One region of the Erwinia tracheiphila genome, then DNA from elsewhere that is predicted to be linked to it. Evidence: predicted binding sites of a transcription regulator. Region 1 holds the regulator's gene; each other region holds the start of a gene.
What was found. The regulator LexA, encoded in region 1, represses DNA repair genes until DNA is damaged. The targets are predictions, from matches to a motif close to TNCTGTATGTACATACAGNA.
Positions count from the first base shown of each region.

Region 2: dinG (ATP-dependent DNA helicase DinG) is a predicted target of LexA. The motif match lies at 2,652-2,671, and genes of this name have one in related genera.
Region 3: sulA (SOS-induced cell division inhibitor SulA) is a predicted target of LexA. The motif match lies at 2,555-2,574, and genes of this name have one in related genera.

Region 1 is NZ_CP089932.1:4,737,215-4,741,502, forward strand. Features, by position in the region: gene zur (zinc uptake transcriptional repressor Zur) at 290-805, shown strand; partial or broken gene LU633_RS24530 (CsbD family protein) at 928-1,132, opposite strand; gene LU633_RS26385 (hypothetical protein) at 1,356-1,496, shown strand; partial or broken gene LU633_RS26390 (MATE family efflux transporter DinF) at 1,615-1,770, opposite strand; gene lexA (transcriptional repressor LexA) at 1,865-2,473, opposite strand; gene LU633_RS24550 (diacylglycerol kinase) at 2,580-2,948, opposite strand; gene plsB (glycerol-3-phosphate 1-O-acyltransferase PlsB) at 3,078-4,288, shown strand, end outside.
Region 2 is NZ_CP089932.1:3,053,568-3,057,855, forward strand. Features, by position in the region: gene ybiB (DNA-binding protein YbiB) at 1-430, opposite strand, end outside; gene dinG (ATP-dependent DNA helicase DinG) at 463-2,628, opposite strand; gene LU633_RS16070 (Ail/Lom family outer membrane beta-barrel protein) at 3,121-3,696, opposite strand; gene LU633_RS16075 (GNAT family N-acetyltransferase) at 3,937-4,288, opposite strand, start outside.
Region 3 is NZ_CP089932.1:2,897,841-2,902,128, reverse strand. Features, by position in the region: gene matP (macrodomain Ter protein MatP) at 1-435, shown strand, start outside; gene ompA (porin OmpA) at 610-1,677, opposite strand; gene sulA (SOS-induced cell division inhibitor SulA) at 2,025-2,534, opposite strand; gene LU633_RS15335 (TfoX/Sxy family DNA transformation protein) at 2,737-3,375, shown strand; partial or broken gene yccS (YccS family putative transporter) at 3,335-4,288, opposite strand, start outside.

The DNA.
Region 1 (4,288 bases):
CACTTTTTTTGCCCCGAAACTGGCCCGCGGCTTTAAAAACATTGTCAGGAAGATATCGCGCGATAAATAACATTAGCGGCATTAAAAAGAAAACGTATAATACTGAATTAACTGGCACCACCCATTAATTTCATTAACACACCACCAATAATGCAAATTACTGTGTTTTTCATTGGTAAATGCCCAAATCAGGGCAATTTTGCAGCGACATAATGGCTTCTGGCTGAGAATTCGGCGTTTTACATTGAGCGTGATAACATAACAAACCGATCTGGCTCTGGAGTAAATGATGACAGTAAACACCGCTGAAAAAATTCTTTTGCAGGCCGAAGCACTCTGCCAACAACGCAGCGTCAGGCTGACACCTCAGCGGCTGGAAGTGCTTCGTCTGATGTGTCAACACCAGGGCGCCATCAGCGCGTATGGCCTGCTCGATTTACTTCGCGTCAGAGAGCCACAGGCAAAACCGCCTACCGTTTATCGTGCGCTGGACTTTTTACTGGAACAGGGTTTTGTACATCGTGTTGAGTCCACAAACAGCTACGTGGTGTGTCATCATTTCGAGCAGCATTCCCATGTTTCCGCCATGCTTATTTGTGATCGCTGCGGAGCAGTATCAGAGCAGCACGCCGATGGAGTGGAAAAAATATTAAAAGCTTTGGCTCTGCCTTCAGGGTTTATTCTGACTAACAGCGTTATTGAGGCACATGGCTTGTGCAAACTGTGTGTCGAAGTGGAAGCCTGTAAACATCAGGATGCATGTGAACATGATCATGCACTGTCCCCCCGGAAACGCGGGCGTTGACTACGGGTGTTTTAAGGAATTATTGATACTCAAGGCCGTTATGTAGGGAGGAAAAGCAACCAGCGTACAGACACATCCCTGTGCCACCAACTTTGAAAATCATACCTCAACGGTGATTATTTTCAGAAGTGGTGATTGTTATGGCTTTCCCAGTCACTGAGTTCTTTCTCTGCCTGATCCTTAGCGTAGCCGTAACGTTCCTGTATTTTACCCACCAACTGATCGCGCTTACCTTCCTACTACGGTCATATAGTCGTCAGTGAGCCTGCCCTCTTTCACTTCACCTTTAATCTGTTTCCAGTTGCCGCTGGCTTCATCTTTATTCATTTGCGTTATTCCTTCAACCAGACGTTAACAGACTTGGTGATATCGTTTCAGAAAATCTACGATTGCAAAATTATGCGCTATGAAATACTGAAATTACAGTTAAATACAGTATAAATTTTGCAAATCACACGAATCAGGATTGAAATTGCTACCGTTATTGATTGGATAAGAAAAAAATTAACAAAATCAGGACATAAGAGGCGAAAAGGTTGAGTAACAGAATATGTCAACTGGCAAACCAGTTATTGTTGCGCCAGTGATTTCACCAGATTGCCCCGAGGGTGACACCACGCATTATCAGAAAAACAGTAACTTCCAGCCACAAACCGTGATTGTCCAGGATCGGCACGGTAAAGAGTGTTAAACCATAGCTACAGACTGAAATCAGCATACCGTTACGCATCTCTCTGGCACGCCTGGCGCGAATAAACATGCCGTCCGGCAGATAACATATACCCCACAGACTGGCAGGATCGATTGCCAGAACCCACCGCCACGCCGCCAAGATAGCTGGCATTATTAAGATGATCGGTTACAACGGTATCAACCAGACCAAGGAGTGGCACACTGATATTGGACAGGATCATTGGCAATGCCAGCCGCCAAAGATGCCTGTCAGAATGACTGAAGAATCGCATCATCACCCACTGGCTGACGGAGTTACAATTCAGCCCTCAGCACAATGGGGCGCGATGGCCAGCAAAAACAAAAAGTCTTTTTGTGAACAGATGCTTACAGCCAGTTACCGTTACGAATCACACCGACTGCCAGTCCCTCGATAGAAAGGATTTGTTTGTTAAGATCGACGACGATCGGCTGAAAGTCGCTGTTTTCAGGCAGAAGCTGTACGACATTCCCCTGTTTCTTCAAACGCTTCACGGTGACCTCATCATCAATGCGCGCGACCACAACCTGCCCATTATGCACATCCTGCGTTTTATGCACGGCAAGCAGGTCACCGTCCATAATGCCAATGTCTTTCATCGACATGCCACTAACGCGCAGCAGGAAATCTGCGCCAGGCTTGAACAAGTCAGGATCAACCTGATAGTGCCCTTCGATGTGTTGTTCCGCCAGCAAAGGCTCACCTGCCGCAACGCGACCAATCAGAGGCAAGCCTTCATTTTCTTCCATCATCAGACGGATACCCCGCGAGGCACCAGAGACAATTTCAATGACGCCTTTGCGCGCCAGCGCTTTAAGATGCTCTTCAGCCGCATTAGGGGAACGGAAACCAAGCTGGGTTGCGATTTCTGCACGCGTTGGCGGCATCCCAGTCTGATTAATGTGTTCACGTATCAGGTCATAAATCTGCTGCTGCCTTGCTGTTAATGCTTTCATCCCGCCCCCTGGTTGTTTATACAGTCAACTGTGAGTATATACAGGTATTTGCACATTGAAAACTAAAGTTAGGCAAAAGACAGCCATCGATAAAGTTATGCGAGCGCTAGAGAACATGCGCGAACAGCAACGTACCCCAGACAAAGATGGCCAGCAAGATAGCCAGTAAAACAGCCGCCGACCCCATATCTTTGGCTCTGCCGGACAGCAGATGGTAGTTACTACCGGTACGATCGACTACGGCCTCAATGGCGCTGTTGATCATCTCGACAATCATAATCAGCCCAACAGAGCCAATCATTAACACCCGGCTTATTGCATCAATGTCCAGCCAGCAGGCAATGATAATAGCTACGATCGCCACCACGGCTTCCTGACGGAAAGCCGCTTCATTCTGCCAGGCAGCACGGATACCTTTCCACGAGTACCCAACCGCTTTAATAATGCGAGTCAGTCCGCTAACACTGTTTGTCATGTTTGAAAAAACCTTTATATCGTAATAACGTCAGCAAACAGGGCGAGCACATTTCGCGTCACCACAGATCTCAATGGCGCTTTCTGATATGCTTGCAGCGTTTTGCTAACAAGAGGTTTCATATTGTCTATGTCAGGCTGGCGTAGTTTTTATTATAATACACTGAATTTACCGGTAAAAGTTTTGGTAAGAAGTAAGGCCATTCCTAAAGATCCCATTACTGAACTGGGACTGGATACCTCACGCCCTATTATGTATGTGCTGCCATACGATTCAAAGGCCGATCTTCTGGCGCTACGCGAGCAGTGCCGCAAGCAGGAACTTCCCGACCCGCTGGAACCCTTGGAAATAGACGGAACTGTGTTACCCCGGCATGTGTTTATTCATGATGGCCCCCGCCTGTTTCCATATTTTGTCCCTAACCTGGAATCGGTGAGGCTGTTTCACGATTATCTGGATTTGCATCGCAGCAATCCTCATCTTGATGTGCAGATGGTCCCGGTTTCGGTCATGTTTGGCCGGGCACCGGGCCGTGAGATTCAGGGTGAAGAGCAACCCCATCTGCGTATGCTTAACGGTATTCAGAAATTCTGTGCCGTACTGTGGCTGGGGCGTGACAGCTTCGTGCGTTTTTCGCCGATGGTTTCCATGCGCCGTATGGCAACCGAACACGGCACGGATAAGACTATCGCGCAAAAGCTGGCAAGAGTGGCACGAATCCATTTTGCCCGCCAGCGTCTGGCCGCCATTGGCCCTCGTTTGCCTGTCCGCCAGGATTTGTTCAATAAGCTACTGCAATCAAAAGCGATCGTAAAAGCGATTGAAGATGAAGCACGCGGTAAAAAAATCTCTCTTGACAAAGCCCAGCAGAATGCAGTGGAACTGATGGAAGAGATTGCGGCTGACTTCTCTTATGAAGCCATCCGCCTGACCGATCGCGTGATGGGTTGGTTGTGGAGCAAGCTCTATCAGGGAATTAACGTGAACGGCGGTGAGCGCGTGCGTCAGCTGGCGCAGGACGGTCATGAGATTGTCTACGTGCCTTGTCATCGCAGTCATATGGATTACCTGCTGCTTTCCTACGTGCTCTATCATCAAGGCCTGGTGCCGCCACACATTGCCGCTGGCATTAACCTGAACTTTTGGCCTGCCGGGCAGATTTTCCGCCGCCTCGGCGCATTCTTTATCCGCAGGACCTTCAAAGGCAACAAGCTTTATTCCACTGTCTTCCGTGAATATCTGGGTGAGCTGTTTACCCGTGGTTATTCCATTGAATACTTTGTGGAAGGTGGCCGCTCACGTACGGGCCGTTTGCTTGATCCTAAAACCGGCACGCTGTC
Region 2 (4,288 bases), 1.7 Mb from region 1:
CTTCTTCTGCAAAGGTCACCGGCGGTATACTGAGTTCAGCAAAAATCGTTTCGCTGGTCACCCGCGTGGGATCGTCACTGACGCCATGCACCAGCACCGGAAAACCTGATGTCGACAGCAGCAGCGCCAGCAGCGGAGTCAGATTTCCCTGCTTGCGCGCACCATTGTAACTGGGGATAACAATCGGCATTGGCAAACCAACAGGCGGGGTGAGCTGCAACACCCGTTCCTGCATCGCCTGGTAAAATCCCGGCATCTCCTCTTCCCCTTCGCCTTTTATGCGCAGAGCAATCAGGATGCTGCCCATTTCAAGTTCGGGGACGGCACCGTCCAGCAGGCAATGATAAAGCTGGTATGCGGTGTTGATATCCAGATCGCGTGCGTGATTTTTTCCGCGCCCGACTTCTTTGATAATTTTTTTGTATTCCATCATCTTACTCAGTTAGAAAATGCGTGACGGGTTTAGCGTCGTCGTTTCGTCGCAACTTTTTTTACTGCTGCAGCCTCTGACGCGACAGGCAGCTCGCCTTCCGGCAGCAGTGGCTGCTCGATGGGAAACACTGGCAGCGCACCCAGCAGCCTTGCGCCATAACCTTTGCTCAGTAAACGCCGATCATAAATCACTATTTCACCATAACATTCGTTGCTACGAATCAGCCTGCCGACCTGCTGAATCAAATTGAAAGAGGCGCTCGGCAGGCTTTGCACCTCAAAAGGATAGCGCTTCAGGCTTTTCAGCCATTCACCTTCGGTCAAAATCACCGGACTGTCCACCGGCGGAAAAGCAATTTTATGGATATGCACCTGCGAGAGCAGCTCACCTTTTAAATCCAGGCCTTCCGCAAAAGACTGAAGCCCTACCAGAATACTGGTTTCGCCCTGCTCCACCCTTTTTCGGTGCAGCACGATCAGCGCAGAGCGCGGCTTATCTCCCTGCACCAGCATAGCCAACCGCAGTTCGGGCAGGTAAGCGATAAACTGCTGCATCGCCCGACCGCTGGCAAACAGCACCAGAATACCTTTATGCGCCGCCATTCGCATTTGCGCACGAAAAAAATGTGCCATTTCAGCAAGATGAGAAGATTCACTTGCCAGTATTGGTTCATAACGCATCTGCGGAATAATCAGTTTGCCCTGTTTGATATGATTAAAAGGGGAATCCAGCGCCACAAAGCGATCCCCTGCTTTTTCACTCAGCCCGGACATTTCCTGCAGATGCTGGAAGCTGCTCAGGGAACGCAGCGTGGCCGAGGTCAGTACCACATGGGGGATTTTACGCCACAGCAGTTTTTCCAGCTGTTCGCTGACGCGGATCCCCGCGCAGTGTAAAGTCAGATGTTCCATTCCCTCCCGCATATCCCGTTTGACCCATTTGGAAACGGGTGCCCCAGAGGCCTGCTCCAGCGCCGCCAGTCGCCACAGCTTACTGCTGGCCTCAAACCAGCCTAAAGCACGGTTCATCTGTTGTAACAGCGTACGGTGCAGTCGGACCACGTCGAACTGACCGGACTTATCGCTCAGATCGTTAACCAGCGCTTCCGCCAAGCCGCGCAGCGCGTCAAAGTATTTGAACAAGGTGCCGCACAGCGGCTGTACCGCCTCCGGCAGTCGCCCCATTTCAAAGCGATGTTCCCCTTCCTGGTGCCCCGGCGGCAGAAGCTGTATAAGGATCTGCGACAGCTGCTGCATCTGTTCATGTACATCATCACAGTGCGCCTTTAGTCGCTCAGGCTGACTCAAGCCTGGGGGCCTTTTGGGCCGGAACTGCGCCATACACTGCTCCACCAGTTTAGCGAACAGATCCAGCTGGACGCCGATCCAGCCCGGGGTGATCTCCCCGCTGACCTCAAGGGCATCCCGCGCCACATCAGGCAGGTGATGCCCTTCATCCACCACCAGCAACAAATTTTTAGCCGGGGGCAGCACCGAGTCCGTTTCCAGCGCAGCCATCACCAGCGCATGATTAGCTACCACCACATCAGCCTGTTCAATTTCACGCCGCGCCACAAAGAACGGGCATTCACGAAACCAGTGACAGTTGCTGCCAAGACAGTTGGCTTTGTCGGTGCTGAGGCGCTGCCAGAGCGAATCTTCTATCGTCTCTTCGCAGTGATCGCGCAGACCATCCCACTGGTAACGATTGAGATCCTCTTCCAGACGCGTGCACCGCGCCCGTTCATCCTTGCTGGCCGTCATCGTGTCATCAAGAAACAGCAGGAAAACACCCTGTTTTTCTTCGTCCTTTGCCAGTGCGGAAAGGTTGCGTGGGCAAATATAGCGCCCACGACCAAAGGCAGCGGTAAAGCGTAAGTCAGGAATAATCTTCTGCAGCAGCGGCAGATCCTTGCGGTAAATCTGATCCTGCAATGCCACATTGGCGGTACTGACCACCAGCGGCTTTTCTTCAGCACGACAGACCGCAATGCCGGGAATCAGATAGGAGAGCGTTTTACCCACGCCAGTGGGTGCCTCAATCGCCAGATGGCGCCCCGCGTCCCCTGCCAGGGTTTTTGTCACTTCAGCAATCATCTGCCGCTGCGGTGAACGGGAAATAAAATCCGGGATCTGCTGCTGAAGAGCTTTGTACCAGCCAGCAATTTGCGCTTTCAACGCAGTATTCAGCGCCATACAAACCACTTTTCACTAAAATGGTTTGTATTTTTACACAGTATCTGGTCGACGTCAGCCTGTTACGTGTAATCTTTCGGGCTGATTCGCAATTTAGCCATAACGCAAAATACACAACTCAGCGTTTAACCATTGCGCTTAACAGAAATAACCAGAGCCTGCGGGGCTAATGCAGCTAACCACCGTTTTACTGGTTGCAAAATGGGGACAGTGTCACTTATATCGTTCCGAAAAGAATTGGCCAACAGCGTCATTACACCCAATCAGGCACACACCCAGCCACAGCGGTCAACCGGAGAGACAGCAGGCAATACAGACAGATATCACTGTGGTTAAATAAGCCATCAGAATTGGAAAAGCCGGCGCATGGGCCATTCTGCCGGGGCTGGTTTCATCCTGCCGCAGCGAACAGCATCGGAAGCAGCAGACCGCGCTCACAGAAATCACTGCGTTCAGGTCAGCAGTTGAAAGGGGCGCTGCCCGCTACAGTAATCAGAAGGAATATCCCATGCCGATAGTAAATCCGCTCATTGTGTAGTTCTTGCCCTGAATTTTTCCCCGGGTACCTTCGTAACCGAGATCGACAACCAGATAATCAACCGGGTTAATTTGCAGCCCTCCACCCCAGGCGAAATTGGTGGTGTGCTTCATCATGTAGAGATTATCGTCTCCGGCATAGGGACGCCTGAGCGAATCATCTCGTAAAGGCGAATAGCTTACCTGAGCATTATTCACCCCGACCAGACCATAGAGACTAACGTGACGATTGATACGGTAAGCCGGACCAACCAACATGCTGGTGGTTTTCACCCGGACACTGTTTTTAACCACAACACCATTGCTGCTGGTGGCATCGTAAGGATCGCTGCCTGAAACAAAACTAAAAGAGCTAATCAGACCGTATCTTTCATCGAATTCATAGCGGTATTTCAGGTTAATACCCGCAAAATGGTTAAATCCACTCACTTCCTGATAAGCATAACCCGCGGAAAGGGAATGGGTTTCCGCCTGTGCGAATCCCGAGAGCAAAGCGGCAACCAGCGCCGCCACTGAAAGCGTCTTCAACATATGCAATATCCTTATTCGTTCATCCATTCCTTCGGACTGCATTCAGCCCGAAATCTACCCGCCAGCACGTTAAACGCCGCGCGGGAACTTTAGGGAAGATACCTGCTTAACACAATGGCTTCCGGGCACTTTTCAGACAACAGCCCGCAACAGTAAACACCTCAAGCACACCGGGCCAGCTCCTCTTCTCACACCATGTCAATCGGGTCTTGTCACACATCACAGGGCAGAAACACGCTGTTACATTACCGTTGTTACATCAAGTTTACCTTCCGTCGAACGCACAAAATCGGAAATGGTGCCGCTAATCTGCCATCTCTCACGCAGATAAAGCTGCTCTGCCACATCACCGCGACGCGTGTCCAGTACCAGCAACGTTCTGCCCGCTTCTTTCGCCAGGGTTTCAGCCTGCGCTGGCAGCGCACTGACAATGCCCTGCAGCCGGGCGTCAGTATGGGCCAGCAATTTTGCAATTTCAGCACGGTGCTGCCCGTTTGACATCATACCCAGAACCACTATCACCGTGCCTACCACAGCGCCATCCTGACGGGCAACCAACAGTTTTTTATCACCACTGGCAAGACCGTCGACA
Region 3 (4,288 bases), 1.8 Mb from region 1:
TGGAAGTACCTGGTTAAAAAACACCGGGAAGGTGAAATGATCACACGTTATTTGGAGTTCAGTGCTGCACAGGTAGCAGTAGATGAATTATTGGCAATGGAAAACCGACCTGTGCAAGTAGCGGAATGGATTACACGCCATATCAATCCAGCGCTGCAAAATCGCATGAATCAAACGATTCGTGCCAGACGCAAGCGGCATTTCAATGCGGAACACCAGCATACCCGTAAAAAATCGATCGATTTGGAATATCTTGTATGGCAACGATTGGCAGGTCTCGCACAGCGACGAAGTAGCACTCTCTCGGAAACGATAGTTCAATTAATTGAAGATGCAGAACACAAAGAAAAGTATGCAATCCGTATGGATTCCTTAAAGGAGGATCTAAAGGCGATATTAGGTAAACCAGAACAGGGCAGCCAGCCAGAAGGATGAATTCAAGCTAAAGCCTGAGTATTTTAAAAGAGAATATTTTATATCAGATTGATGATTGTAAATTTTTATTGACCAATGCAAAAGAATCAAAAGGGCGCATATATTTTCACCTGATATCGGTTAGCCCACATTCAAAGAATAACTTCAAACTGTGGGCTGTTTATATTAAAGCAATTAACCCTGAGGCTGGGTTACTACGTCTTTAATACCTTTAACCTGAATTTCTACACGACGATCTGGGCCAAGGCAATCGATAAGGGCATTACGACCTTTAACGCTGTCACAGGTATTTCCGGTTACAGGGTTAGATTTACCCATGCCACGTGCAGAGATCTTGTTAGAAGGAATGCCTTTGGATACGAGGTAGTCAACAACAGACTGCGCACGTTTTTCAGACAGCTTCTGGTTATACTGTTCGGAGCCAATACGATCAGTATAGCCCAGAACTACAACGGAACCATCTTTAGGATCCAGAGAGCTTAACTGGGAATATAGCTGATCCAGAGCTTGCTGACCTTCTGGCTTCAGAGTAGCCTTGTTGAAAGCGAACAGAACGTCAGAACGCAGAGTGAAGCGTTTGGTTTCCACGACTGGAGCCGGAGCCGGAGCCGGAGCTGGGACCGGGGCAGCAACATCATCCTGGCCAAAACGATAAGAAACACCTAAGCTCAACATTCCGTTATCAGGACGCGTGCCAACAGTGTTTGCATCGCCAATGTTGTTGACCCACTGGTAATCCAGACGGGTTGCCCAGTTTTTGGTCAGGGCATACTCAGCACCTATGGCTGCCAGAGGGGAAACACCTGTGTCGTGATCGCCAATGCGAGTACCGTTATTATTCTGAGTTGAATCTGCGCGCCACACCATGCCACCTAAGCGGGTGTAAACGTCAAGATCGTCAGCAATCGGGTAGCTCAGTTTGGCAGCCAGCTGAACGCCTTGTGCTTTGAACGCGCCATTTACGTTATTACCTTTGTAAGGCATACGACCTAACCAGTCGTAACCCAGCTCGAAGCCGAGATACTGGTTAGCCTGGTAACCTCCGAATGCACCTGCACCGAGCTGATTTTGGTGAGTTGGGCCATCATTGTTAACATAACCGTTACCGTAGTAACCGGTGTCGTGATACTGAGACCAACCCAGTTTTGCACCAGTATACCAGGTATTATCTTTAGGGGCGGCCTGCGCTAGGGTAGTGAAACCAGCCAGTGCCACTGCAACTGCGATAGCTGTCTTTTTCATTTTTGCGCCTCGTTATCATCCAAATAGGCAATGAGCTTTAATGAGCTCTTTGATTAATCCTTCGCCGGGTTAAGGCGCTCAATTGTTTATCGTCCGGGAAAGGAAGATTTTAGAGCACCCTGGCGACGTAAAGTCTACAACGTACCAGCAAAGTTACAAGTATGATGTGACATTAGTCTGTAAAAAAACAGAGTATTATACATATTCCTACACATTTTCCGGCAGGTTGTGTGTTGAAACAATTTAAGGAAAATACAGCTAACTCATTGTCACATCAAGTTATAATGTAATCATGATCTTATATTGGTAAAGCTCGTATACGGTGGCAAGAATATTCTTATTTTTACTTAATGATACAATCCAGACTGAATTTTTAATCCATTGAGAGGTCTATGCTGGGCAAAATTTTGCATATGAGGTCGCATTATAAGGCCTAGCGTTTGCCCTGATAAAGCTGCTGCCTCCAGTCTGCAACGATCCTTTGAGGAGATTTTTTCAGGCAACCACCCCAAAACCACACTGTAGTTTCCTGTCTGCATTGCCTTAATCATTGTTTCTACTGTATTGATGGTATCAGAGGCTTTTACATGCATCACTTTCTCTGGTGGCAAACCAGATTCTACCAGCCAGCTGCGGCTCAACTTTTTTTGTGGCGTAAGCCAAAGCTGCCATCGCGACTCAGTGCCTAATTGCTGCAGCAAAGGCAGCAGCAGAAGTTGTGCTATATCCAGCTTTTCCAGACTGTAAACCAGCTCACTTACTAAACCTGTTACTTTGACATTTCTGGAGGATTTACAGGTATGTGCTGAACTGAACCTGTTGTTAACTGGATGAGATTTAATGAAATTTGTTTGCATAGTAACATTGCCTCCATGATTGCTGTATGAATATACAGTATATCTGTGCCGGGCAAAGATCAACCTTATTTTTTCTAAACGTCTCGCAAAATCGTAATGCAAAAGACTACAACAGCAATTAGTAATTGAACCTGTAACTCCTATTGCATACTTTTTCTTTGCGGAGAGTAACTTCAGATAATAAGAGTTGAGGAAAATTATCATGGAAGAAACAAAAAAAAGAATCACAAGTACAAAAGATAAACTTGCTGAGATGGGCGAGATTACCTGTCGAAGCCAGTTTGGCGGCTACAGTCTTTCTGTAAATCACATTGTATTTGCTCTTATTTCTGACGGTGAACTGTATCTCAGAGCCTGCGAGCAAGTGATGCCCTATATTACTGAAAGAAGGATGAAGTCTTTAATAATTTACAAAAGAGGCATGCCTGTCTCTCTTGAATACTACAAAGTTGATGAGTTTCTGTGGCGAGAGTCACAACAATTATTAGCGTTATCGAAACTTTGCTTACAGGGCGCTATACAACAGCGGGTATGGAGCTGGAATAATCGACGGCTGAAAGATTTGCCCAATCTCAGCATGCGTCTTGAAGTACAACTGCGCAGCGTAGGAGTTAGTACGGTAAAAATGCTTAAAGAACAAGGGTCAAGACGCTGTTGGTTAAAATTACACGCAAATAATCAGAATGTGGGAATTAACGTTTTATTTGCTCTGGAAGGTGCAATTCTGGGACAGCATTATCAGGCGTTATCACAGGCTGTGAAAGCAGATCTTCGCGATTGGTATTGCGAAACTCTGCGCCTCACACACTGTGCAGAGAGCCGCGAACCTGTTTGCTCATAATCTGTTTTTTTAATTGTGCTATTTCCAAAAGTAGCGAAATCATCAGACCAATCTGTTGCAGGACAAGGGGATCTTTAGCTTTTTTGGTGGTTTGCATCGCTTCGATGCGCTGAGACAGATTCGCCAGCTGCAGTGCGTCAGTCCCATCATCCTGGTTTGACAAAAGGATGTCATCAATATAGCTAACAGCAGTATCCATCAGTTGCAGCAATGGTTGGCTGGTGATCTTTTCACGATGAGCACCAAGAGCCGAGATATAGCCTAACAAGGAATGATTGAGACATAACAGCCTGAAGGCGTGTTCTTTAAGTGTTTCGTTTGTATTTTTTTCAGCTGACAGGCTCGAAACAACGGAAGCAAGTTCAGCATCGGCATTGTGAGCATCCCGACGGGCAACACGGTAATCCAGTCCGTTATCTTTACCCTGGTGATATTGTTTAAGGATAGCGTCCAGATAACGGCAATTAGCATGACAGGCACGCTTAATTACTGATGAAACATTGCGAAAGCGCCAGTCTGGCCAGATGAAAGCAACAGCCAGCCAGGCAATACCGAAACCAATCAATGTGTCGACAATACGTGGCAGGGTAATATCAAATCCCTGCTCCAGCAGATTGAAGCAGCCTAATACCAGAAGAGTAATAAACAAGGTGGCGCTGGCATAATGTTACTGACGGAAAGCGAAGAAGAGTACGCCACTGAGTACAATTAAAATTAATTGTCCCTGAACAGAGGGCACCAGCCATAGTAGCGGAAGACCAACAATAATACCTGAAACAGTCCCTGCTATACGCAGTGCCAGTCTGCGTTTTGTTGCATTATAATTTGGCTGGCAAACAAACAGGCTGGTTAGCAGTATCCAATAGCCATGCTGCAAGCTGGTTAATTTGATAATTGAATAGCCGCAGCAGAG